One region of the Streptomyces sp. SudanB25_2051 genome, then DNA from elsewhere that is predicted to be linked to it. Evidence: riboswitches for the same ligand, from Rfam matches in the RefSeq annotation. Region 1 holds a riboswitch; each other region holds the start of a gene.
The links. A riboswitch is a leader RNA that binds a small molecule or an ion and turns the genes downstream of it on or off. The one in region 1 is predicted to bind cyclic di-AMP.
Positions count from the first base shown of each region.

Region 2: another riboswitch for cyclic di-AMP. It lies ahead of ACSUPT_RS11225 (transglycosylase family protein); the one in region 1 lies ahead of ACSUPT_RS22725 (M23 family metallopeptidase).
Region 3: another riboswitch for cyclic di-AMP. It lies ahead of ACSUPT_RS01825 (transglycosylase SLT domain-containing protein); the one in region 1 lies ahead of ACSUPT_RS22725 (M23 family metallopeptidase).
Region 4: another riboswitch for cyclic di-AMP. It lies ahead of ACSUPT_RS26120 (M23 family metallopeptidase); the one in region 1 lies ahead of ACSUPT_RS22725 (M23 family metallopeptidase).

Region 1 covers NZ_OZ186787.1:5,064,221-5,069,319, forward strand. Annotated here, with positions in the region: gene ACSUPT_RS22715 (M16 family metallopeptidase) at 1-789, shown strand, start outside; gene ACSUPT_RS22720 (M16 family metallopeptidase) at 816-2,183, shown strand; cyclic di-AMP (ydaO/yuaA leader) riboswitch at 2,395-2,559, shown strand; gene ACSUPT_RS22725 (M23 family metallopeptidase) at 2,573-3,346, shown strand; gene ACSUPT_RS22730 (GntR family transcriptional regulator) at 3,569-4,246, shown strand; gene ACSUPT_RS22735 (HPr family phosphocarrier protein) at 4,620-4,901, opposite strand; gene ACSUPT_RS22740 (bifunctional acetate--CoA ligase family protein/GNAT family N-acetyltransferase) at 4,987-5,099, shown strand, end outside.
Region 2 covers NZ_OZ186787.1:2,541,479-2,546,577, forward strand. Annotated here, with positions in the region: gene ACSUPT_RS11215 (FtsB family cell division protein) at 1-49, opposite strand, end outside; gene eno (phosphopyruvate hydratase) at 202-1,491, opposite strand; gene ACSUPT_RS11225 (transglycosylase family protein) at 1,940-2,626, opposite strand; cyclic di-AMP (ydaO/yuaA leader) riboswitch at 2,630-2,800, opposite strand; gene ACSUPT_RS11230 (transglycosylase family protein) at 3,062-4,084, opposite strand; gene ACSUPT_RS11235 (cytochrome P450 family protein) at 4,179-5,099, opposite strand, start outside.
Region 3 covers NZ_OZ186787.1:411,630-416,728, reverse strand. Annotated here, with positions in the region: gene ACSUPT_RS01840 (DUF2267 domain-containing protein) at 1-68, shown strand, start outside; gene ACSUPT_RS01835 (FG-GAP repeat domain-containing protein) at 340-1,629, shown strand; gene ACSUPT_RS01830 (vanadium-dependent haloperoxidase) at 1,776-3,047, opposite strand; cyclic di-AMP (ydaO/yuaA leader) riboswitch at 3,482-3,642, shown strand; gene ACSUPT_RS01825 (transglycosylase SLT domain-containing protein) at 3,646-4,434, shown strand; gene ACSUPT_RS01820 (Gfo/Idh/MocA family protein) at 4,632-5,099, opposite strand, start outside.
Region 4 covers NZ_OZ186787.1:5,931,278-5,936,376, forward strand. Annotated here, with positions in the region: gene ACSUPT_RS26105 (XRE family transcriptional regulator) at 1-55, shown strand, start outside; gene ACSUPT_RS26110 (DUF6126 family protein) at 52-231, shown strand; gene ACSUPT_RS26115 (tyrosine-protein phosphatase) at 310-1,119, opposite strand; cyclic di-AMP (ydaO/yuaA leader) riboswitch at 1,858-2,020, shown strand; gene ACSUPT_RS26120 (M23 family metallopeptidase) at 2,023-2,940, shown strand; gene ACSUPT_RS26125 (SGNH/GDSL hydrolase family protein) at 3,093-3,869, shown strand; gene ACSUPT_RS26130 (MBL fold metallo-hydrolase) at 4,010-5,099, shown strand, end outside.

The DNA.
Region 1 (5,099 bases):
GACGCCCGCGAGTTCTTCCGCACGTACTACGCGCCGAACAACGCCGTCCTGTCCGTCGTCGGCGACATCGACCCCGAGCAGACGCTCGCCTGGATCGAGAAGTACTTCGGCTCCATCCCCTCCCACGACGGCAAGCCCGCCCCCCGCGACGGGACGCTGCCGGAGGTCATCGGCGAGCAGCTGCGCGAGGTCGTCGTGGAGGACGTCCCCGCCCGCGCGCTGATGGCCGCCTACCGCCTGCCCGCCGACGGCACGCGCGCGTGCGACGCCGCCGACATCGCGCTCACCATCCTCGGCGGCGGCGAGTCGTCCCGCCTGCACAACCGCCTGGTGCGGCGCGACCGCACCGCCGTCGCCGCCGGCTTCGGCCTGCTGCGGCTGGCCGGCGCGCCCTCCATGGGCTGGCTGGACGTGAAGACCTCCGCCGGCGTCGAGGTGCCGGACATCGAGTCCGCCGTCGACGAGGAGCTGGCCCGGTTCGCCGCCGAGGGCCCCACGGCCGAGGAGATGGAGCGCGCCCAGGCCCAGCTGGAGCGCGAGTGGCTGGACCGCCTCGGCACCGTCGCCGGCCGCGCCGACGAACTGTGCCGCTTCGCCGTCCTGTTCGGCGACCCGCAGCTCGCCCTCACCGCCGTCGAGCGCGTCCTGGAGGTCACCGCCGACGAGGTCCGCGAGATCGCCGCCCGGCAGCTGCGCCCCGACAACCGCGCGGTCCTCGTGTACGAACCGACCAAGGCCGACGACGGCGACCAGACCGACAGCGACGAGGAAGAGGGGACGGACCAGTGAGCGACGCTGCCGTGTCTCTGACCAGCATGGAGTTCCACCCGCAGCCGAAGCCCGGCACGCCCCGCGTCTGGGCCTTCCCCGCCCCCGAGCGCGGCCGCCTCGACAACGGCCTGACGGTGCTGCGCTGCCACCGCCCGGGGCAGCAGGTCGTCGCCGTGGAGATCGTCCTCGACGCCCCGCTCGACGCCGAGCCGGACGGCCTCGACGGCGTCGCCACCATCATGGCGCGCGCCCTGTCCGAGGGCACCGACAAGCACACCGCCGAGGAGTTCGCCGCCGAGCTGGAGCGGTGCGGCGCCACGCTGGACGCGCACGCGGACCACCCCGGCGTGCGGGTCTCCCTCGAAGTGCCCGCCTCGCGGCTGCCCAAGGCCCTCGGCCTGCTCGCCGACGCCCTGCGCGCACCGGCGTTCGCCGACGACGAGATCGAGCGCCTCGTCCGCAACCGCCTCGACGAGATCCCGCACGAGACGGCCAACCCGGCGCGGCGCGCCGCCAAGCAGCTCTACGCGGAGCTGTTCCCGGCGGCCTCCCGGATGTCCCGCCCCCGCCAGGGCACCGAGGACACCGTCGCCCGGATCGACGCCGCGGCCGTACGGGCCTTCTACGAGGCCCACGTCCGCCCCGCCTCCGCGACCGCCGTCGTGGTCGGCGACCTGACCGGTGTCGACCTGGACGGACTGCTCCGCGACACGCTCGGCGCGTGGACCGGCGACGCCCCCCGCCCCGGCACCGCGTCGCCCATCACCGCCGACGACACGGGCCGCGTGGTCATCGTGGACCGGCCGGGCGCGGTGCAGACGCAGCTGCTCATCGGACGCATCGGCCCGGACCGGCACGAGCGCGTGTGGCCCGCGCAGGTCGTCGGCACCTACTGCCTCGGCGGCACGCTGACCTCCCGTCTGGACCGCGTCCTGCGCGAGGAGAAGGGCTACACGTACGGCGTGCGCGCCTTCGGCCAGGTCCTGCGCTCCATGCCGGACGGCACGGGCGCGTCGCTGCTCGCCATCAGCGGCTCCGTCGACACGCCCAACACCGGTCCCGCGCTGGACGACCTGTGGAAGGTGCTGCGCACCCTCGCGGCCGAGGGCCTCACCGACGCCGAGCGCGACGCCGCCGTGCACAACCTGGTGGGCGTGGCGCCCCTCAAGTACGAGACGGCGGCGTCCGTCGCGGACACGCTCGCCGACCAGGTCGAGCAGCACCTGCCGGACGACTTCCAGGCGCAGCTGTACCGGCGCCTGGACGCGACGGGCACGGTGGAGGCGACGGCGGCCGTCGTCAACGCCTTCCCGCCGGACCGCCTGGTCACCGTCCTCGTCGGCGACGCCGGCCAGATCAAGGCGCCCGTCGAGGCGCTGGGCCTGGGCGAAGTGACCGTCGTCACGGGCTGATTGACACGGTGTACGAAGGGGAACCCCGCCCTCCGCACGCGGAGGGCGGGGTTCCCCTTTCTCACGGACTTATGTCCGATTTGCTGGAGAGGCGGGGGATCTGTTCTGTGGCGTGCGCTACAAAAAACCGTGTCCGTTTGGTGATTGAAAGATCAGCGGCATAGCGTCTTGGTCGCTGTCCGCCCGCTGTACTCGCCGCACCCGCGGCATCGGGCAGCGATCGCCGAATCCCCGTCAGGCGCGAGCCTGGGGAGCCGGGGACCCACCACGTCCCCTGGGGTGAATCGGGCGCCTTCGCACCACGCGGAGGGGTCCGTAGGAGACCTTCCTGCTCCGAACCCGTCAGCTAACCCGGTAGGCGAGAGGGAAGGAAAGGACACGTCCACTTCATGGCGTTCACCCGTTCCACCGGGAAGCACCGTGCCCCGAGCCGTATGAGCCGCAGGAGCGCCCACGTCGCCGGCGCCGCCGCCCTGGCCACCTCCGGAGTCATCGGAACCCTCACCTCCCCGGCGTTCGCCGCCGACGCCGAGCGCGCCGCGTCGCTGGAGGACACCGGCGTCAACCAGGCCATCGCCGGCTACGAACTGGCCGACCAGGTCGAGGACCAGGCCGCCGCCCAGGAGCTGGCCGCCGAGGTCGCCGAGCGCCAGGCCATGGCCGAGATGGCCGCCGAGCGCCAGGCCGAGGCCCGCCTGGAGGCCGCCCGCGCGGCCGAGGAGCGCGCCTCCCGCGAGGCCGAGCGCAAGCGCCTCAACTCCTTCCAGCTGCCCGTGGCCGGCTCGTACGTCTCCACCGGCTACCAGTCGGGCGGCGCGCTGTGGTCCTCCGGCAGCCACTCGGGCGTCGACTTCCACGCCCCGTACGGCTCCACCGTCGTCTCCGTCGGCCGCGGCACGGTCGTCGAGGCCGGCTGGGGCGGCGCGTACGGCAACAACGTCGTGATCCGCATGCACGACGGCACGTACACGCAGTACGGCCACCTCGCCTCCGTCAGCGTCTCGGTCGGCCAGACCGTCATGCCCGGCGAGCAGATCGGCGTCTCCGGCTCGACCGGCAACTCCACGGGCCCCCACCTCCACTTCGAGGCCCGCACCACCGCCGAGTACGGCTCCGACATCGACCCGGTCTCCTACCTCCGGGCGCGCGGCGTCAACGTCTGACCCACCCCGCTTCCGCGAAGGCCCCGGCTTCCAGAGCCGGGGCCTTCGCGCGTCCGCGTGTTCTCCGGCTCCCCGCGTCGGCCAAGAATCGACCATGAATTCCCGCCCGGTATCTCAAAATCTGCCGCGTTGCCATAGAGTCACCGAACAACGTCGAACTGATGGGTGTCGCGCGGAAAAACCGCGTGGAAATCGGCGGGCGGAGCGATTCGGAGGTCGGTCATGCGCGTTCCGGCGCACTCGGTGTGCACGGCGATCCGGGCGGATATCGTCTCCGGGGTGCTGGCGCGCGGCAGCCGCCTCACCGAGGAGCAGCTCGCCCGCCGCTACGGGGTCTCGCGCGTCCCGGTCCGCGAGGCGCTGCGCACCCTGGAGTCCGAGGGCTTCGTCGTCTCCCGCCGCCATGTCGGCGCGTGCGTCGCCGAGCCGACCGAGCAGGACGCCGCCGACCTGCTGGAGATGCGCGTGCTGCTGGAGCCGCTGGGCGCCGCCCGCGCGGCGCAGCGGCGCACCGAGGCCCATCTGAAGGTGCTGCGCGGCCTGGTCCGCCTCGGCCAGGAGCGGGCCCGCCGCGGCCGGAGCGAGGACCTGCGCTCACTGGGCGACTGGTTCCACGAGACGCTCGCCCAGGCGTCGGGGAGCCCCGGCCTGACCGCGCTGCTCGGCCAGCTCCGCCACAAGATCGCCTGGATGTACGCGGTCGAGGAGCCGGCCCGCCCGGCGGACGTGTGGGCCGAGCACGGCGCCATCGTCGACGCCGTGGCGCGGGGCGACGCCGAGCGCGCCAGGACGCTCACGGCCCACCACGTGGAACGGTGGCGCGGCGCGCACCGGCTGCGCCGCGCGGAGCGTGTGAGGGGTACGCAACATCCCGTACACAGCGCGGGAGCGCGGAATTAACACGCGGGCCGTATACAAGGGGCAGCGGAATAGTCGGTGCCTTTTCCCGCTGCCCGTAAAGCCGGGTAAGGCCGGCGTTCGGGAAGGCGGCTCCCCGGAAGGCGGGCTGCCCGGATAATGCGCCGACCGGTATCTCCCTGAAGGCGTGCCAGTCGGAAAGGGCCTCCGCCTGGAATGGGGCGCCGGCGGGAATAGCCCGCCGACGGTAAGGCGCGTCCGAAAATCCCCGTGTCCGCAAAGCCTGGTGTCCGCAAAGCCCGGTGCAGCGAAAGCCCGAAGCCCGAAGCCCGAAGCCCGCGAACGCGGGCGCGTAAGCAAAGAGCCGCACCCCCGTGGTCCGGGCGGTGCGGCTCCTCGGTGCCGGCGGCGGCCGTCAGACGGTCTCGGGGAGCTCCTCGAGACCCTCGGCGACCAGCTTCGCCAGGCGGTCCAGCGCCACGTCCGCGCCCTCGGCGTCCGAGGCGAGAACGATCTCCTCGCCGCCCTGCGCGCCCAGGCCGAGCACCGCGAGCATCGACGCGGCGTTGACCGGGTTGCCACCGGACTTGGCGATCGTCACCGGGACGCCGGAGGCCGTGGCGGCACGGACGAAGATGGAGGCGGGGCGGGCGTGCAGGCCCTCGGCCCAACCGACGTTGACGCGGCGCTCAGCCATGGTGTTGCCCTTCAAGTGCTAGCGGTTGTCTAGACCAGTGTCTCATGTCCGGCGCGGTGCCGGAACGGCGCCGTACCCTTGCCCCATGCTGAACCCGTCCGACCAGTCGGCGCACTCGGCGCACGCGTACCCCGACCACTGGGAAGCCGATGTGGTGCTCCGCGACGGCGGCACCGCGCGGATCAGGCCGATCACCAC
Region 2 (5,099 bases), 2.5 Mb from region 1:
GCAGCCGCAGCCTCGTCGCGGTCGAGAACCGGTCCCGGTCCTGGCCCATCGGCTCGCCCCTCCTCACGTACGACGTCCCCGGACACGGTACGGGACCGTGGCCGGGGACGTACGCAACCGGGGGCGACGAGGCGTCGGCCCCCGGCGCGTCAGCCGTGCCCGCGCGTCAGCCGCGCGCGGTGCGCGTCAGCGGTGCGCGCGTCAGTCGTTCGCCGGGCGGAAGCGCGGGAACGCGCTGCGGCCGGCGTAGACGGCGGCGTCGTCGAGGATCTCCTCGATGCGCAGCAGCTGGTTGTACTTGGCGACGCGCTCGGAGCGGGCCGGGGCGCCGGTTTTGATCTGGCCGCAGTTGGTGGCGACGGCCAGGTCGGCGATGGTGACGTCCTCGGTCTCGCCGGAGCGGTGGGACATCATGCACTTGAAGCCGTTGCGCTGGGCGAGCTCGACGGCGTCCAGGGTCTCCGTGAGGGAGCCGATCTGGTTGACCTTGACGAGCAGGGCGTTCGCGGCGCCCTCCTCGATGCCGCGGGCGAGGCGCTCCGGGTTGGTGACGAAGAGGTCGTCGCCGACGAGCTGGACCTTCGAGCCGAGCTTCTCGGTGATGGTCTTCCAGCCGTCCCAGTCGTCCTCGAACAGCGGGTCCTCGATGGAGACCAGCGGGTACGAGGCGACGAGCTCCTCGTAGTACTCGGTCATCTCGGCGGCCGTGCGGGACTTGCCCTCGAACTCGTAGGCGCCGTCCTTGTAGAACTCGGACGCGGCGACGTCCAGGGCGAGCGCGATGTCGCGGCCCGGGGTGTAGCCGGCCTGCTTGATCGCCTCCAGGATGAGGTCGAGCGCGGCGCGGTTGGAGTCCAGGTTCGGGGCGAAGCCGCCCTCGTCGCCGAGGCCGGTGGACAGGCCCTTCTCCTTCAGCACCTTCTTGAGGGTGTGGTAGACCTCGGTGCCCCAGCGCAGGGCCTCGGAGAAGGACTCGGCGCCGATCGGCGCGATCATGAACTCCTGGATGTCCACGTTGGAGTCGGCGTGCGAGCCGCCGTTCAGGATGTTCATCATCGGCACCGGCAGCAGGTGCGCGTTCGGGCCGCCGAGGTAGCGGAACAGCGGCAGGTCGGACGCCTCGGAGGCGGCGTGCGCGACGGCGAGGGAGACGCCGAGGATGGCGTTGGCGCCGAGCGAGGACTTGTCCGGGGTGGCGTCCAGGTCGAACATCGCCTGGTCGATCAGCCGCTGCTCGGTGGCGTCGTAGCCGACGAGCTCCGGGCCGATCTGCTCGATGACGGCGAGCACGGCCTTCTCGACACCCTTGCCGAGGTAGCGGTCCTTGTCACCGTCGCGGAGCTCGAGGGCCTCGAACGCTCCGGTGGAGGCACCGGACGGGACGGCAGCACGGCCGGTGCTGCCGTCGTCGAGGCCGACCTCGACCTCGACCGTGGGGTTGCCTCGGGAGTCCAGGATTTCCCGGGCTACGACGACGTCGATGGACGGCACGAGCATCTCCTTCTGGGATGTGACGCGTGGAGTGCAGGGTCTTCACCCTTGCGGCAAGAGCCTAACCGGCTGGGGGGCCGCTGCCCGCTACCGCCCGCCCGCTGGGACGAAAAACCGTACAAGGCGACCCATACCGGGATGAATGGCCATCATCTCTACCGGACGGTAACCGAACTGAGCACCCGTCCACTCATCCGCCATGGGGTTGTTTGCCCCTGTTTGGGAGGGGCGCTGCGACCCCTCGGGAGCCCGCCCGCGCCGGGCCGCAGGACCTCGGCGGCGGTACCGGGAAGGCCGATGCCCCGGACCGCCGCGCACGGGGGGATGCGCGGCGGGCCGGGGCGGCTCGGGGGACGGCCCGCGCGGGCGGCCCGGCCCCGGAGGGCGGGCGGCCCCGGGGGGCGGGCCGGGGGCGGGCCGGCTCAGGGGCGCCGGCCCGGTGGGCGGGTCAGCTCAGGTGGAGCTGCTGGCCCGGGTAGATGAGGTCGGCGTCGGCGACGATGTCCTTGTTCAGGTCGAACAGCTTCTTCCAGCCGCCCTTGACGTCCTTCGCGGCGGCGATGGTGCTGAGCGTGTCGCCGGCCTTGACCTTGTACTCGCCGTCGCCCTTCTCGACCTTCTCGCCGGTCGGGGTGGTGACGGTCTTCGACTCGGCCTTCGGCGCGGCGGCCTTCGGCTGCGCCGTCTCGGCCTTCGGCGCGGTGCGCTGCTCGCTGCGCGTGGTGGGCTGCTCGGCGGTGCGCTCGGGGGCGCCGCCGTACGGGGTGCTGGACAGGCCGACGCCGCAGGACGGCCAGGCGCCCTTGCCCTGGCCCGCGAGGACCTTCTCGGCGATGGCTATCTGCTGGGACTTGCTGGCCTTGTCGGCGGTGGGGGCGTACTGCGTGCCGCCGTACGCGGCCCAGGTGGAGGCCGAGAACTGCAGGCCGCCGTAGTAGCCGTTGCCGGTGTTGATGGACCAGTTGCCGCCGGACTCGCACTGCGCGACGCGGTCCCACTCGGCGGCGGTCGCGGCACTGGCGGACGTGGCGCCCATCAGCGGGGCGGCGACGGCCACACCGGTGATGCCGGCGAACGCGGCGAGACGGACGGCCTTGGACGGGCGACGGTGCTTTCCCTTGCCGGAATTCAGCATGGCGAATCTCCTCACCGACGCCTGCGAGGTGAGCTGTCGGGTTCGGGCCTGGTGAGTGCCCGGCCGCGCGCTGGTGGCGCGCGGCTTCACCCCTAGCCGGTCCGGCCGTCTCTCGACGGCAGGGCCCGGCGCTTACCTTGGGTCCCCCGCTCCTGCCTACGGCGCGTGATGCGTCGACTGTTCCCGTCGTCCGGCGGCAGGATTCGGCGTTACCGGTCGGACGGGGCCCGCGGTGGCGAGCGGTATCGACGGTAAGCACAGACCCATGCGGAGATCAAAGACGGACATCCCGGTCAATCCGCCCCTACGCGCCTGCCCCATAAGGGCGTTTGCGCAGGTAGGGGCGGAAACGGACGGACCGGGCGGCGCAGGGGCGCGAGTTGAGGCAAAGAGACTCTTGTCTCACTTCGAAGAAACGGACATTCCTGCCCGTAACTACCCCTCGTTCGCGCCCAGGTCGAGGCTCTGGCCAGGGAGGATGAGGTCGGGGTCGGTACCCACGGTCTCGCGGTTCGCGTCGTAGAGCGCCGTCCAGCCGCCGGGCAGCTCGTGGCTGTCCGCGATGGTCCAGAGGTTGTCGCCGGGCTGGACGGTGTACGTACCGTCCGGGGCGAGCCCGTCGCCCGTACGTGCCGTTCCGTCACCGCGCGAGGCGTGCCTGCCGGATTCGCGGCTCTCGGCCGGATTGCCCGTTCCGGTGGTCTCGTCGGTTCCGCCCGGAAGCGTCGGGACGGCCCCGGCTTCCTCCTTGGCGGGTTCGCCGCGGTGCTTGCCGGTGCCGGTCGCGGGGGTGCCCGTGCCGTCCTCGGCCGCGGAGGCGTCGCCGGGGGCGGTGGGGTCGGTGGAGGGGGCCGCGGGCGCGGTCGGGGAGGCCGTCGCGTCCGGGGTGGCGGGCGCGGTGGGCTCGCCGGGCAGGCCCGCCGCGCCGGAGCCCGTTGAGCCCTCGGTGCCGGCCGGGGCGTCGTCCGGCGTGGTGGGCTGCTCGTCCGGGGCCGGCTTGGCGGCTTCGCCGCCGGTGCCGGTGTCCGCGGTGGCGTCGGGCGTGGCGTCGGGGGCGGTCTCCGCCGGGGCGGATTCCTCGCCGGCGCCGCCGAGGTTCGCGATGGGCGCGCAGGTCTCCCAGGCGGCGGAGCCCTGGGCGGCGTAGACCTTCTCCGCGACGGCTATCTGCTCGGAGCGGCTGGCGAGGTCGGCGCGCGGCGCGTACGCCGTGCCTCCGTACGCCTGCCAGGTCTCCTGCGACAGCTGGAGGCCGCCGTAGTAGCCGTTGCCGAGGTCGGCACTCCACATGCCACCGGTCTCGCATTCGGCGACGCGGTCCCAGGTGGCGGCGTCGGCGGCGGACGCGGTGCCCGCGCCGAGCAGCGGCAGGGCGATCGCTGATCCGGTCACCCCCGCGGCGACGACGAGGGCGGGAGCTTGACGGGGTCGACGGTGTCGTCCGTTCCCGGAGCGCATGCGTTGGACCTTTCGCGTGACTGCTGAGGTGACGGTGAACGTAGCGGCATTCGAACGCCAGTCACAAGTCGGTGCAGCGGAGATTACGCGAACATCACAGACTTGACGTAGCGTCAGCTTTTTCCGGTGTAAAGGCCACCGGAAGGGTGCGCAGCCCGCGCATGATGAGCCCGCCGCGCCACCGCAGTTCGTCCGGTTCGACGGCGAGGCGCAGGTCGGGCAGGCGGGTCAGGAGGGTGGCCAGCGCGGTCTGCCCCTCCAGCCGCGCGAGGGGCGCGCCGAGGCAGTAGTGGATGCCGTGCCCGTACCCGAGGTGCTGGTTGTCGCGCCGGGCGAGGTCCAGGGTGTCCGGGTCGTCGAACCGCTCCGGGTCCCGGTCCGCCGCCGCGAGGACGACGAGGACGGGGTCGCCCGCCTCGATCCGCTGCCCTCCGACGCTGAGCGGCTCGGTCGCGAAACGCCAGGTCGCCAGCTCGACCGGCCCGTCGTAGCGCAGGAGTTCCTCCACCCCGGTGGCCAGCAGGTCCGTCTCGCCCGCGGCCAGCGACGCCTGGAGCCGGGCCCGCTCGGCGGGGTTGCGCAGAAGCGCGTACGTGCCGTTGCCGATGAGGTTCACGGTCGTCTCGAAGCCCGCGAAGAGCAGGATGAACGCCATCGCGGCGGCCTCGTTCTCGGTGAGGTGCTCGCCGTGGTCGGAGGCGCGGATCAGCCCGGAGATCAGGTCGTCGCCGAGGTCCCCGCGCTTGCGGTGGATCAGGTCCACCAGATACGCCCGCATCCGCTTCACGGCCCGGGCGACACCGCCGCGCGGGCCGCCGCCGTGCCGGATCATCTGACCCGCCCAGTCCCGGAAGTCGTCCTGGTCCTCGGCGGGCACCCCGAGCATGTCGCAAATCGCGTAAATGGGGAGAGGAAAGGCGAATTCATGGATCAGGTCGGCCTCGCCTTTTGTAGCGAAACCGTCGATCAAACGGTCCGTCAGCTCCTGCACGCGCGGCGCGAACTCCGCGACCCG
Region 3 (5,099 bases), 4.7 Mb from region 1:
TCCTCGCGGGCCTGCCGCGCGGCTACGCCCTCCTGTTCGGCCTGGCCGACCTCGCGCCCGCGGCCTGACGCCGGGGGCATCGGGCCCGCCGTGCGGGAGGGCCGGCCGACGCGGGCCGGGGCGGGCGTCCGCCGTGCCGTCCTCGTCCCGGGGCGGCGCGCGCCCCGGCCGGGCGCACAGCCCCGCCACCGCCCGGCACAGCGGGTACGCCCCCAGCCGCCGCGCCCCCATGGCAGAACGGACACTCGGTCCGACGGCTTGTCAGATGATTTGATGGGCTCACGCGTTCGACGGGGATCGGGCGCGTCACGGTTCGGACGGTCCGGGAGGGGACGCGGCATGCGGAGGATCTTCAGCCAGGGGTGGCGCAGGCTGGGTGTGGCGGGGGCGGCGGGGACGCTGCTCGCCGCCGGACTGGCCGGTGCGGGCGGTGCGGCGGCGCACGCCGCGGAGGGGACCGCCGGGTCGGTCGTCCTCACCACGCCCGGGGTCGCGGCGGGCGGCCAGACCACGCACACGGTGACCGTCGACACGGCGGAGGGCGGGGTGCTGACCCTCGGTTTCGCCACCGCCGACGACCAGCGGCCCTGGGGCTCGCAGGACGAGTGGAGCATCGGCCTGACGGTCGGCGCCCCCGACGGCGCGCCGCAGCCGTGCGCGTACCCGGGAAGCCTGCTGCTCACCGAGCGGGTGCGCTGCGAACTCCCCGCCGGCACGCACACGCTGGCGTACCGGGTGGCCGCGTCCGCGTCGGTGCCGTCCTGGCACGTCGCCGTGGACGCCCGCTTCACCCCGGCGTCCGGCACGGGCGGCGCGACGGCCGCCGGGCGGTTCGACGTGGCCGGGGTGAGCGCGGTGCCGATGGACTGGGAGGTCCTCGCCCGCGACCGGCAGGGCGCCGTACGGGCGTACAGCTACTACCGGGGCGAGGGCTCCCCGCTGGACCGCGAGTGGGGCGAGAGCCTGGGCGTGGACTGGGGGGCGTACGACCGCCTCACCAAGCTCGCGCCGATCGACGTGCGGGGCCGCGGCGGTGACGTGGTGACCAGGGACGCGTCCGGGGTGCTCTGGTACCACCGGCTCGCGGGCGGCGGGCGGACCGCGTTCGAGGCGCCGGCGCGGGTCGGCTCCGGCTGGGGTGTGTACCGCTCGATCCGGGGCGCCGGAGACCTGACCGGAGACGGCCGCCACGACCTGATCGCCGTGGACGGTTCGGGCGTGCTGTGGCTGTACCTGGGCACGGGCGACCCGGCGCGGCCCTTCGAGGCGCGGCGCCAGGCCGGCACCGGCTGGGGCGTCTACACCTCGCTGACCGGCGGTCTCGACATCACCGGCGACCGGAAGGCCGATCTGATCGCCCGTGACGCCGCCGGCGGCCTGTGGCTGTACCGCGGCACCGGCGACGCGGCGGCCCCCCTCCACGCGCGTGCGCAGATCGGCACGGGCTGGAACATCTACGACACGCTGATCGCGTACGGCGATGTCACCGCGGACGGCAACCCGGAGCTGCTGGCGCGTGACACGGCCGGTGTCGTCTGGCAGTACACGGGCACCGGCGACGCGTCGGCGCCTTTCCGGGCGCGTGTGCGGGTCGCCTCGTACTGGGACGGCTTCGACGCCGTCCTCTGACGCCGGGGCGCGGTGAGCGGGGCGGTCCGCCGGATCAGGCGGACCGCCCCGTCGTCTCACTGGGCCGTTCCGGGCTCACCGGGCCGTTCCGGGCGCGGCCGTCACGGCCGTCCCCGGGCGGGGCCGTCCTCGCGGCGCGGCGCCGCTCAGGCGGTCAGCGGGCGGAAGTGGCGGGCGAGGGCCCAGGCGGCGATGCGCTGGCCCGTCGCGGTGCCGACCTCGTTCGCCGTACGGGTGTGGATGCCGCCCCACATGCGGGCGCCCTCGACGTCACTCGTGTAGTGGTCGGGAACGTGGTAGTGGCGGGTCTTCTTCATCATGACCGACGTGACGCGCAGGTCCAGGTCGGGGCGGTCCGACAGGGTCGTCAGCGTCCGCACCAGGGCGCCCGCGGTCGTGGTGTGCCCGCTGAGGTAGTCGGGGTGCGAGGGGGTGACGAGGAAGGGCTCCCACGCGGGGTCGGCCTCCGTCAGCGGGTTGCCGTCGTTCTCCGCCTCGCGGATCGCGGTGACGGGGCGCCAGGAGCCGTAGTGCAGCTTGGCGTCCCACGCGGCGATGGCGGCGTCCACCTGGACGGTGTTGACGGCGGCGAAGAGGCGGGCCGTGTCGACCAGGTCGAGGCCGTGCCGCTCGGCACGGTCGGCCAGGGCGCCCTGCAGGTCCACGGTGGTGAAGAAGCGCGCCGTCTCCGTCTGCTCCGCGGTGCGCACGGTGCTCGTCTTCGCGCCCACCGCCTTCACCTCGATCAGGTCGGCGGCATAGCGGGCGGACGTCAGCGCGGGAGGCGCCGCGGGCCGGAAGTGGTCGGGCCGCTCGATGAGCATCGGGCGCAGACGCCCCAGCCACGAACTGGTGAACGGCTGCTGCGCGGGCGGCGTGGGCCGCCACACCCCGAGGGCCGGCGAGGTGGTGAAGGGGACCTGGGCGCCGAAGCCGTCGTCCTTGCGCAGCGCGACCATGTGGGCCGCCGCGCGGCGGCCGAACTCCACGCCGGCCTTCTCGGCGGGCCCGTCCGGCACCTCGGCGAGCGAGGCGGCGTAGGCGCTCTCCAGCTTCGGCTCGGCCTGGGGGAAGTAGTGGAGCAGCACGTCGTGGGCGGCGGTCGCGGCGGCGGCCACGGAGGACGCCGAACCGGGCCCCCGCTCGCTCCAGCGGTACGGCTCGTAGCGGCCCTCGATGCCGACGACCGCGTTGTACATGCCCGCCGAGACGACGGCGTGCCAGACGGACGTCTCCGACGAGTTCGACTTGCCTTCCGGGTCGACGACCTCGCCCGTGAGCCGGGCCCAGTCGGCGATGACGGCGCCGGGCGCCGAGACGGCGGGTTCCGCCTGTGCGACGGACGCCGGGACCGCGGCGGCGGTGGCGGTCAGCCCCAGCAGCGCGGCTGCGGCGAGGAGGGTCCGGCGCGGTGACATCCTCAGTGGTGTTTTATGCACGATTTCGCCCCTGTTTGGTCAGTTTGCGACATCCTCACCCTCGCGGCCGGGGCGGGAACCGCAACCGCTGCCGGCGGGTCGCGCGCCCGTCCGGGCGCCGGGTCCACCCGAACGGAGGCGACTCCGGACCTATGTCTGATTTGGGGTGTTTGTGAGATTTGCCGACTGGTGGTCAATTGGCGCAATTTTGCGGTGTGGTGAGGGCAACGCCACCGCCGCCCGTAATCCGTGATGTCGGTCACGGCGGTCCGGAGGGGAAATCGCGCGTACGCCGCGCGGTGGTACGGAATTTCGCCGCCACCGGCCCCGGAAATGGATCTTCGCGGGAAATTCCCGGCCTTGTTCCGCCCCGCGGATGTCGTTTACGGTCACCGTCATTCCGGAGGGAACGCCGAATCCTGCCGCCTTCCGGGCTCCAGCACTCACACATTCACGCTCGGCAGGAGCGGGGGAACCAGGTAAGCCGCCGTTCCGGTCATCCGGAACGGCTTGGGGTGAAGTCGCGGGCGACCGCGGCCGGGCATCTCCAGCCCGAACCCGACAGCTCACCTCGCAGGCGTCGGAGAGGAAACGCCCCATGCCCGCACAGGGTAAGCACCGTCGCCCCAAGAGCAGCCGCCTCAGCCGTGGACTCGTCGTCGCGAGCACCGGCGGAGCCGCCCTCGCCCTGCCCCTGACCGGCGCGGCCACCGCCTCCGCCGCCCCGAGCGCGGCCCCCGCCGCGATCTCCGTCGCCGCCCAGGCGCCCGCCGCGGCGCCCGCCGCCGTCAAGGCCGCCAAGACCGTCACGCACACCGTGGTCGCCGGCGACACCCTTTCCGGCATCGCCGCCGAGCACTCCCTGAGCGGCGGCTGGAAGAAGCTCTACGCGGACAACAAGAACGCCATCGGTGACAACCCGTCACTCATCCGTCCGGGTCTGAAGCTCACCGTCGGCGCCAAGGCCCCGGCCGCGGCGAAGGCCGCCGCCGAGCGTTCCACGGCCGTCCGCGCCGACCGTTCCGCCGCCCGCACCGCCGTCGTCCAGACCGCCGTGAAGTCCTATGCCGACAACCTCGACGGCTGGATCAAGGAATCGCTGGACATCATGGCCCAGCGCGGAATTCCCGGCACTTACGAGGGAATTCACCGCAACATCATGCGCGAGTCCTCCGGAAATCCGCTCGCGATCAACAACTGGGACTCGAACGCCGCCGCCGGTACGCCCTCCAAGGGCCTCCTCCAGGTGATCGACCCCACGTTCCGCGCCTACCACGTGCCCGGTACGCCGTTCGACCCGTACGACCCGGTCGCCAACATCACGGCCGCGTGCAACTACGCCGCCGACCGGTACGGCTCCATCGACAACGTCAACGGCCCGTACTGACCCCGACCGCCCGCGGGGCACCCGACGCGCCGACCGACCGGCCCGCCGGGTGCCCCGCGGGCGCCGCGGCCTCCCCGGCGATACGGCCCCGCCGGGGGAGCGGGGCCGTACCACCGGGGACCGGCACGGCCCCGCCGGCCGGCGCGCCCCTGCCGTGGCACCGGCTCCGCCGGGCGCCCGCAGCGGTGCCGCGCCCCTCAGCCGTAGAGCGCCGGGCGCTCCACCAGCTCCACCTCCACGCGCCGCCCCTCCGCGCGCGAGCGCAGGCCCGCCTCGCAGACGGCCGCCGCCGCGTACCCGTCCCAGCAGCCGGGCCCGGTCACCTCACCGCGCAGCGCCGCGTCCACCCAGGCCCGCACCTGCCGGTCGTACGCGTCCTCGAACCGCTCCTCGAAGCCGGGCGCGATCGGGCCGCCCCACCGGCCGCCCGTGTTGACCAGCATCCCGTGCGCCTCGCCGATCCGCGCGGTGCCGTTCTCGCACACCGCCTCGGCCTGCACCTGGTACCCGAAGCGGCAGTTGACGTAGATCTCCACATCCGCGAGCGCCCCGCCGTCCGTCTCGAACACCACGAACTGCGGGTCGTCCACGCCTTCCGGGGCGTTCCCCGACGGCCTCGGCCGCATCACCGTCACCGCGGTGATCTCCTGGCCCAGCAGCCATCG
Region 4 (5,099 bases), 870 kb from region 1:
GCAGAGCCCCGCCGCCGACCTGTGCCTCGGCGACGGCCCCGCCGCGCACCACTGAGCAGAACCGAGAGGTACGCCATGCCCGAGCCGGAGAACCCGAAGCCCATCCCGAGCACCCAGGAGCGGTGGATCAACCGCAACCTCGTCATACGGCTGTTCGCCTACCTGGTCGCGGGCCATCTCTTCGCGGCCTTCCTGTACCTGCTGTTCATGCTGGGCGGGCAGAACCAGTAGCCCGGCTCAGCCCGCCCCCGGGCGTCTCGGCCGTCCGCGCCCGGCTCAGGCCGTGCAGGCTCAGGCCGTGCCGCCGTCTCAGCCGTCGAGGAGACGGGCGCGCAGCCGTTCGCGGGTCTCGTCGGTCAGCCCCAGCCCGTCGGCGAGGTACCGCTCGGTCGACCCCCAGCGCTCCTCGATCGTCGCGTACGCCGTGTCCAGGTACTCCGCGCGCGCGTCGAACAGGGGGCTGAGCAGCTCCATGACCTCGGAGGACATGCCGGCGGGCGACGAGTCGCCGCGGCGGACCTTGTACCGGCGGTGCGGGTCGTTCGACTTCAGGTAGTCCGCCTCGATCGCCTCGCGCTCCACGCCGACCGCGAGCAGGACCACCGCTATGGACAGGCCGGCGCGGTCCTTGCCCGCCGCGCAGTGCATCAGTGCGGGCACGCTCTCGGCGGCGAGCGCGTGCAGGACCCGGCTGTGCTCGGCGGTGCGCTCCGCGATGATCGACCGGTACGCGGCGCGCATGCGGGCCGCCGCCTTGCCGTCGCCGAGCAGCTCCCGCAGCTGGTCCAGGTCGCCGTCGCGGACCATCGTCCAGAACTCGGCGCCGTCGGCCGGGTCGGTCAGCGGGATGTTGACGTTCCGGACGCCCGGGAGCTCCACGTCCGGGCCCTCCAGGGCCTGGTCGGCGGCGTTGCGGAAGTCGAAGACGGTGTGCAGCCCGAGGGACGCGAGGAACGCCGCGTCCTCCTCCGTCGCGTGCGCCAGGTGACCGCTGCGGAACAGCACCCCCGGCCGCACCCGGCGCCCGTCCACGGTCGGCAGCCCGCCCACGTCGCGGAAATTGCGGACGCCGGTCAGCTCCGGTTCGGCGGTCGACGGGAAGGGCGGCAGCTGCGTCACGGGGGCTCCTCCGTGTCCGGTGTCGGCGACGTCCGCCGACAGGTTGGCGGTCCGACGATACGACATCGCTTCCCCGGTCGGCGTGGCCCGACGCCCGCCCCCACTCCGTCGCCCCGCCCCTTCTCGGGGCCCCCGCGCCGCCCCTTCCCTGGGCCCCCGTGTCACCCCTTCCCTGGGCCCCCGCGCCATCCCTCCTCCCGGCGTCCGTGTCACCCCTTCTCCCACCCCGGCGACACCGCCCCTTCTCCGACCCCGGCGACGCCGCTCCTTCTCCCGGCTCCCGTGCGCCCCTCCGCACCGCCCGGCGCAGGGCCCCCGGGGGCGCCCCTCCGGCGGCCCGCTGCCGTGCCCCGGCCCGCCCGCGCCTCGCGCCCCATCAGGACCCACGATGCGATTACCTCCCACTTGACGAGGAGTTGGGCCGCTGATCACTTAAAGATGCTTCTGTCGCTTCTGTCCGTATTGCTCTGCTACGTCATAACGCGCCCTGGAAACAAGGGAGATGGCCGCCGCCGCGTGAGCAGCGTCATAAAGGTGACGGACCGTGGCCGACGGCGCCGCGCAAAAGCCCTGCGCCGCACGGGAATTCATGATCCGTAATCCACGGAGGGTGACCGCAATTCCCCGGTGAATTCCGCGGAGTGAATGCGCCCGCGCAACCATCCGCTTGTTCCCGTCGTCCTCACTCGTTTACCGTCCCGTTCCAGCCGGGCGGATCGCCGAATCCTGCCGCCGCCCCGGAAATTCGCACCCATCCAACGTGTGGCAGGAGCGGGGGAACCAGGTAGTCCGCCGTGCGGGAATTCCCGTACGGCTCGGGGTGAAGTCGCGCTCGACGCGCGGCCGGACAGCTCCAGTCCGAACCCGACAGCTCACCTCGCAGGCGCCGGAGAGGAATTCGCCATGCCCGCCAAGGGTAAGCACCGCCGTACCAAGTCCCATGCCCTCACCCGCGGTTTCGTCGCCGCCGGTACGGGTGGCGCCGCCATCGCCCTCCCGCTCCTCGGTGCGACCGGCGCGCACGCCGCCGCCCCCGCCGCGGCCCCGGCCGCCGCCCCCGCGCAGACGGCGGCCGTCGCGACCGTCGCCGAGGCGGGCAAGGCCGCCCCGCGCGTCTACACCGTCGTCGCCGGCGACTACCTGGCCAAGATCGCCCACAACAAGAACGTCAAGGGCGGCTGGAAGAAGCTGTACGCCGACAACCGCGAGGTCATCGGCAGCGACCCGGGCCTCATCCACCCGGGCATGAAGCTCACCCTCGGCGCCAAGAACACCGCCAAGAGCCCCGCGAAGGCCGACGACACGCGAGGCGAGCGCGCCTCCCGTTCCGCCGCCAAGACCGAGGCCCCCGCCGAGGCGAAGCCGGCCGCCGAGACCCCGGCCCCCGTGCGCGAGCAGGCCCCCGCCCAGAGCGGCTCCGGCTTCACCGCCCCGGTCTCCGCCAGTGTCACCACGCCGTACCGGGCCTCCGGCTCCATGTGGTCGTCCGGCTACCACACCGGTGTCGACTTCGCCGCCGCCTCCGGCACCAGCATCAAGGCCGTCGGCCCGGGCACCGTCGTCTCCGCCGGCTGGAGCGGCGCGTACGGCAACGAGGTCGTCATCAAGCACGCCGACGGCAACTACTCGCAGTACGCCCACCTCTCCTCCCTCTCCGTCTCCGCCGGCCAGTCGGTCGGCGGCGGCCAGCAGATCGGCCTGTCCGGCTCCACCGGCAACTCCTCCGGTCCGCACCTGCACTTCGAGATCCGCACCGCCCCCGGCTACGGCTCGGACATCGACCCGCTGGCCTACCTCCGCGGCCACGGCGTCAGCATCTGACGCATAACGCACCAAAACGCCACGGCCCGGCCCCCGAAAGGGTGCCGGGCCGTCGCGCGGTGGCGGAGATCACGCCCCGTCAACCCCTCCTTACGGTCGCGTAGGTCACATCTCGGGGTGAATGATGTGCGGCCGTGGCAGACGATTCGACGATGGGGGAGAACGACGTGATCGGGTCGTACACGGCGATCGGCGACAGCTTCACCGAGGGCGTCGGCGACCCGGGCCCGGACGGCCGCTTCGTCGGCTGGGCCGACCGGCTCGCCGTCCTGCTGGCCGACCGGCTTCCGGAGGAGCACGAGTTCCGGTACGCCAACCTCGCCGTACGCGGCAGGCTCCTGGACCAGATCGTGGCCGAGCAGGTGCCCCGCGCCAAGGAACTCGCCCCGGACCTGGTGACGTTCTGCGCCGGCGGCAACGACATCATCCGACCCGGCAGCGACCCCGACGACGTGGCCGAGCGCTTCGAACGCGCGGTCGCCGACCTGAGGTCCGTCATCGGCACCGTCGTGGTGACCACCGGCTTCGACACCCGCGGCGTGCCGGTCCTGCGCCATCTGCGGGGCAAGGTCGCCACGTACAACGGCCATGTGCGCGCCATCGCCGACCGGTACGGCTGCCCGGTACTCGACCTGTGGTCGCTGCGCTCCGTGCAGGACCGCCGCGCCTGGGACCAGGACCGGCTCCACCTGTCGCCCGAGGGCCACACCCGGGTCGCGCTGCGCGCCGCCCAGGTCCTCGGCCTGGAGGTCCCGGCCGACCCCGACCAGCCGTGGCCGCCGCTCCCGCCGCGCGGCACGCTGGAGGTCCGGCGCGACGACATCCAATGGGCCCGCGAGTACCTCGTGCCGTGGATCGGCCGCCGGCTGCGGGGCGAGAGCTCCGGCGACCGCATCTCCGCCAAGCGCCCCGACCTGCTGCCCCTGTAGCGGCGGGGCGGCGGCCGCGCGGGTCCCCGGAGCGCAGGGCGCGGGACGGGGACCCGGGCCCGGCGGGAACGGAGCGCGGAGCGCGGGCGTTGTCGTACCGTCCGCTCATAATGGAGGGGACCCGAGCCCCTGGAGGTGCCGTGACCGGCGACGACCCCCTCGTACGGCTGCGCGCCCGCCTCCGCGCCCTGCGCCCCGCCGCCTTCGGCGCCGACCCCGCCGGCGAGCGGCTGGCCCGCATCCGGCGCTCGCCGCACTTCGCCGACGGCGCGTTCCGCAACCCCGGCGCCACCCGCCACCGCCCCTCCGGCTCGGCGGTGGAGTTCACGAAGACGTACTTCCGCAAGGAGGAGCGCGTCCGGCGCGCCCCCGCCCGGACCATACCGCTGCACCCGGCCACGGCCGCCGACCTGGCCCGGCCCCCGGCCTCCGGGCTGCGCCTGACCTGGACCGGCCACTCCAGCGTGCTCGCCGAGATCGACGGCGCGCGCGTCCTGTTCGACCCCGTGTGGGGCGACCGCTGCTCGCCCTTCGCCTTCGCCGGCCCCAAGCGGCTGCACCCCGTCCCGCTGCCCCTGGCCGCGCTCGGCCCGGTCGACGTCGTCGTGATCTCCCACGACCACTACGACCACCTCGACCTGCCCACCGTCCGGGCCCTCGCCGGCACGGACACCCTCTTCGCCGTCCCGCTGGGCGTCGGCGCCCACCTGGAGCACTGGGGCGTGGCCCCCGCCCGGATCCGCGAGCTGGACTGGAACGAGTCCACCGAGGTGCGCGGCATCCGCCTCACGGCCACCCCGGCCCGCCACTTCTGCGGCCGCGGCCTGCGCAACCGGCAGCACACCCTCTGGGCGTCCTGGGCCGTCGCCGGCCCCGAGCACCGGATCTACCACAGCGGCGACACGGGCTACTTCCCCGGCTTCCGCGACATCGGCGCCCAGCACGGCCCGTTCGACGCGACGATGATCCAGATCGGCGCGTACTCGGAGTTCTGGCCCGACATCCACATGACACCGGCCGAGGGCATGCGCGCCCACCTCGACCTCCAGGGCGGGCGCCCCTCCGGTGTGATGCTGCCGATCCACTGGGCCACGTTCAACCTGGCGCCCCACCCGTGGGCCGAGCCGGGGGAGTGGTCGAAGGACGCGGCGGAGGAGGCCGGGCAGTCCGTCGCCCTGCCGCGGCCCGGCGAGCCCTTCGAGCCCGCGGTGGCCGTGCCCGCCGAGCCGT